2 regions of the Paenibacillus sp. RU5M genome follow, and region 1 is predicted to be linked to the other one. Evidence: riboswitches for the same ligand, from Rfam matches in the RefSeq annotation. Region 1 holds a riboswitch; the other holds the start of a gene.
What was found. Region 1 has a riboswitch for cobalamin ahead of CRO25_RS13535 (ABC transporter substrate-binding protein). Riboswitches for the same ligand answer to the same signal wherever they lie in the genome.
Positions count from the first base shown of each region.

Region 2: linked by a shared signal. The riboswitch ahead of metE (5-methyltetrahydropteroyltriglutamate--homocysteine S-methyltransferase) and the one ahead of CRO25_RS13535 (ABC transporter substrate-binding protein) in region 1 are both predicted to bind cobalamin.

Region 1 is NZ_OBQM01000003.1:641,961-644,165, reverse strand. It holds gene CRO25_RS13540 (iron ABC transporter permease) at 1-9, opposite strand, end outside; gene CRO25_RS13535 (ABC transporter substrate-binding protein) at 6-1,007, opposite strand; cobalamin riboswitch at 1,207-1,355, opposite strand; gene CRO25_RS13530 (histidine phosphatase family protein) at 1,510-2,157, opposite strand; gene cbiB (adenosylcobinamide-phosphate synthase CbiB) at 2,148-2,205, opposite strand, start outside.
Region 2 is NZ_OBQM01000004.1:252,085-254,289, reverse strand. It holds gene nrdG (anaerobic ribonucleoside-triphosphate reductase activating protein) at 1-409, shown strand, start outside; cobalamin riboswitch at 666-864, shown strand; gene metE (5-methyltetrahydropteroyltriglutamate--homocysteine S-methyltransferase) at 1,084-2,205, shown strand, end outside.

The DNA.
Region 1 (2,205 bases):
TTTACTCATTTGAACAGATCAGGGTAGATCGCTTTGGCTACTTCTTTCAGACCTTGAGTTACCCGTGGTCCCGGACGGCTCAACAGGTTGGCATCCAATCCGATGACTGCATCGTTTTTCACAGCCGTGATTTGATCCCATCCGCTGCGTGCTTTGATGATTTGATCCAATGTTTTGGAATTTTCATCAATGACATCGTTCGCATATAGAATGACGTCCGGGTTAGAAGCAATAATGTTCTCTTCATTAATCTGATTCCAGCCAGTCAAGTCAGAAGCTACGTTGTTTCCTCCGGCAAGTGTGATCAATTCATCCATGAATTCGCCTTTACCCACAGTCCAGCCTGGGGAGAATTCAACGTATACTTTTTTCTTTTCTTCTGGTTTAACTGCCTTCACAGCTTCAATTACATCAGCCACATCTTTTTTCATCTGGGTGATGATCTCCTGTGCTTTTTCCTGATGATCCGTGATTTTACCAAAAGTTTCAATGTTATTCATCACATCATCCACTGATTTAGGATCTGTTTTGAAAATGGTAATGCCCAGATCGCGCAGTTTCTTCACCGACTCTTTGCTCATCGAGATACCTGTAAATACGATATCTGCTTCAGCTGCAATAATCGACTCTTCATTAGGCTTTGTTATGCCGCCCATTTTTGGTTTCTTTGTTGCTGCTTCTGGATAATCGTCATAGTCGGATACCCCTACGATCTGCTCGTCCAATCCGAGTGCGAACAGGGATTCCGTTTCAGCCGGAGATACAGATACGATTTTGGCTGGTGCTTTGTCAAAGGTAAACGATTCACCCGTAGCATCTGTAACCGTGAGTGGATATTGTGTTTTGAGATCTGTTTTAGCCTGTTCCTGGGATTGCTCCTGTGCAGGTTGCGAGGTTCCTGTACCCTCGTTTGTTGTTGTACCACATCCGGCCAACGTCAGTGCCAGCATCGCTGCGCTCAGCAGTGACGCTACGCCTTTCCATGTCTTGAAATTCATTGTGTTCATTCTCCCCTTCTCTATCCATTCTAGTGAGTAGTGCTCCTGTCCCAATTCCGCTTGAATTTGTGTTCCGAAAAAATAAAATCCCCAATCCTTGGGTCAGGATCAGGGATGACGTCTCGCATGTGGCGATCTATGCATGGTCAGCTTGGCGCTGTAAATGCACAGAGAACTGCCCGAAACGCTGTCCTTTCCTCGAAGGAACACCGGTTTATACGTCCAGGGCAGGTAACCTGACTTACAGGAATTCATCCTGATTTACAGTGGCGGGACCGTGCCGGATTTACACCGGCTTCCCTATTTCACCCGTTTGCCGTTCATGGCCTCATATGAACCCATGAAACATTGCTGCATGCACGCGGGACCCTTGGTCGCTAATATTGTTCAACCATTCAAGTGAGCATCTTGCATCCTTGCTAGAGCTTGTTGAGCCTCCATCAATGACGCACTTGCTAAGTCACACTTCTGTTGTGATTATAGGTTATATTGTACATCCTTACAACCCGATTTACGGAAAAGTCAATCTGGTTCCAACCCAGTTGCCCCCATCACCATCCAGCCGGATCTTGATCGCTTGTCCTGGTATCACCTGCGTATCCCAGAAATCTTGATTCGGAATGAGACGTGACACAATATAACGAATAACACCGCCATGCGTAATCACGGCTACTTTTGGCACGTTTATGCTGCGAGAGTGCAGTATTGGTGAAAAGGACATCAGACACTCTTCCATAAATGAATCAATCCGCGCTGCAAATGCTGTCCAAGGCTCGCCACTCGGTGGCGTTACCTCATGCGGCGCATCGATCCAGTCTCGGTACTGCGGATTGTCCTTGAGCTGATCGTAGGTCAACCCCTCCCACTGACCAAAGTCGATCTCCCTTAGTCGGGCATCAAGCTTGGCCTGTCCCATTTGGGACGATGCAATGTGTGAAAGTGTCTGCTGACAACGCAGCATATCACTGCAATACAAGGCGTCGCATGTGATATCGCTACACTGCTCACGCAGCGAAGATAGCTCCTGCTTTGCCTCAGGCAACAGTCCGATGTCAGTATGCCCAAGATACCTTTTTTCCAAGTTCCACGCCGTTGTACCATGACGTATCAAAATAATCTCACGGCTTTGCATGCCACCATGTCCAGCTTCTATCTCCATAACAGTGCACCTCCAGCAGACCATATCCCGAAGGTGACCAACCAACAT
Region 2 (2,205 bases), on a different contig from region 1:
TAGCCCCAGCTCATGGAGCTTCCGTGCAGGCGAACCATTAACGGAGGAGCGGCAGCAGCAGATTTTGCATGAGGTAACCTCTCATCCCTTGCTGGAAGGGGTAACGTTATGCGGAGGTGATCCTTTTTTCTCTGCGGCAGAATGCGCCTCCTGGGTTCGGCAGCTTCGGGCTGCACGACCTGATCTGACTGTATGGGCATACACGGGGTTTGTGTATGAGGAATTGATTACAGACCCGTCACGGGCGGAGTTATCCCGGCTATGCGACGTCATTATCGACGGGCCTTATATCGCAGCTGAACGTGATGTGTCTCTTCCTTTTCGTGGCAGTCGTAATCAGCGCATCGTTAATGTGGGTGCAACAATGGCTGGCCAGACAATCGTTACCATGCAGTTAGATGCATGGTAACGATTGTTTTATTTGAGGGGGATCAAGCACAGCGTGGGCGATGATATGGTTCATTTTAAGGAGTCAAATCTGCCAATATATCTAGGATTCATAGAGTACTGTTTTATTTCCGATCGGATTAATGATATATGTTGCAAGCCCTTAGGTTATCGTCTATGATTGGTAGCATAAGAGCAAGTATAAGACGATTGCATCATGATACAATCTATCATCTATGCTTGGTCGCCAATTTCATAGCCAGAGATGTGTACGCACATTTCTGCACACGGAAACAGGTGCCTACCGCGCTACATGCGTGGTCAGGCTTAAAAGGGAAGCACGGTGTAAATCCGTCGCGGTCCCGCCACTGTATACGGGGAGTCTGTGCATATAATCCACTGGTGTAACCACCGGGAAGGAATGCATATGACCATGATCCGCAAGCCAGGAGACCTGCCTGTTTCGACAGCATCGCATGACCTACGGAAGATAGGAAGGTGTTAGAGCAACCGCTACAACTACTTATAGCAGGTGTTCTTTCCCATTCTATCTTTGTGCACAGTCGTCATTCATGATGCCTGTTTCTCGGGGTATGGAATCGGAAGGAATGCCTTTTTTTGATGCTTTCAAAAGAAACACACCACAATAGCTTCAACTTGATGAGTTTACCTATTATAAATGAGGAGGAATTTTACATGTCGCAATCACAGCAACAACAGCCACAAGTACTGACAGGCAACCTCGGTTACCCCCGCATCGGTGCGGGACGCGAATGGAAAAAAGCACTGGAGTCCTTCTGGGCTGGCCGAATCGATGAATCTACGCTTCATCAGGAGCTAACCACGCTTCGGTTGCAGGATCTGAAGAAACAGCAGGCTCAGCAGCTCGATCTGATTCCTGTAGGCGACTTCTCCTACTATGATCATATTCTTGACGTATCGGCGATGTTTGGCGTCGTTCCTGAGCGCTTTAACCATTCAGGCGGACCCGTATCCGTATCTACCTACTACGCCATGGCCCGGGGTAATGATCAGGCAACAGCCTGTGAGATGACCAAGTGGCTGAACACGAACTATCACTACATCGTACCTGAGATTCATAATGATACTGCATTTGCATTGCTTGAAAATAAACCCCTTGCCGCCTATCGCGAAGCGAAGCAGGAGCTTGGGCTGGAAGGTAAACCAGTCGTTGTCGGTCCGTACTCGTATGTACGATTCGCCAAAGGCTATGACGCGGAACGCTTCGCAGAAATCGTCACTCGCCTCGTTCCCATATACGCCCAGCTTCTGTCTGAGCTTCAAGCAGAAGGCGTACAGTGGGTACAGATCGACGAGCCTGCTCTGACGCTGGCCGTCTCTTCCGAGGATGAAGCTTTGCTGCAACAGGTGTATGCTGCCTTGGCACAAGCTGCACCGGAGTTGAAGCTGCTGCTTCAAACGTATTTCGAATCGGTGGAAGCTTATCCGGTCGTGACAGCTCTGCCTGTTGCCGGAATCGGCCTGGACCTGGTCCACGGCTATGAAGGCAACTTCGCCAGCCTGCGGGAGCATGGCTTCCCGCAGGATAAATGGTTGGGCGCCGGTGTCATCGACGGGCGCAACATCTGGCGTGCCGATCTCGCAGAGACGGCGAAGCTGCTGGAGCAGGTGGCTGAATTCGCAGCCGAAGGCAAGCTAATCATTCAGCCTTCCTGCAGCCTGTTGCATGTACCGGTTACTGCCGCTCAGGAGAGCGCGCTTGATCCGGTACTGCGCAATTCCCTGGCCTTTGCCGACGAGAAGCTGGAGGAAATAGCGACGCTCGGCACGTTGTTG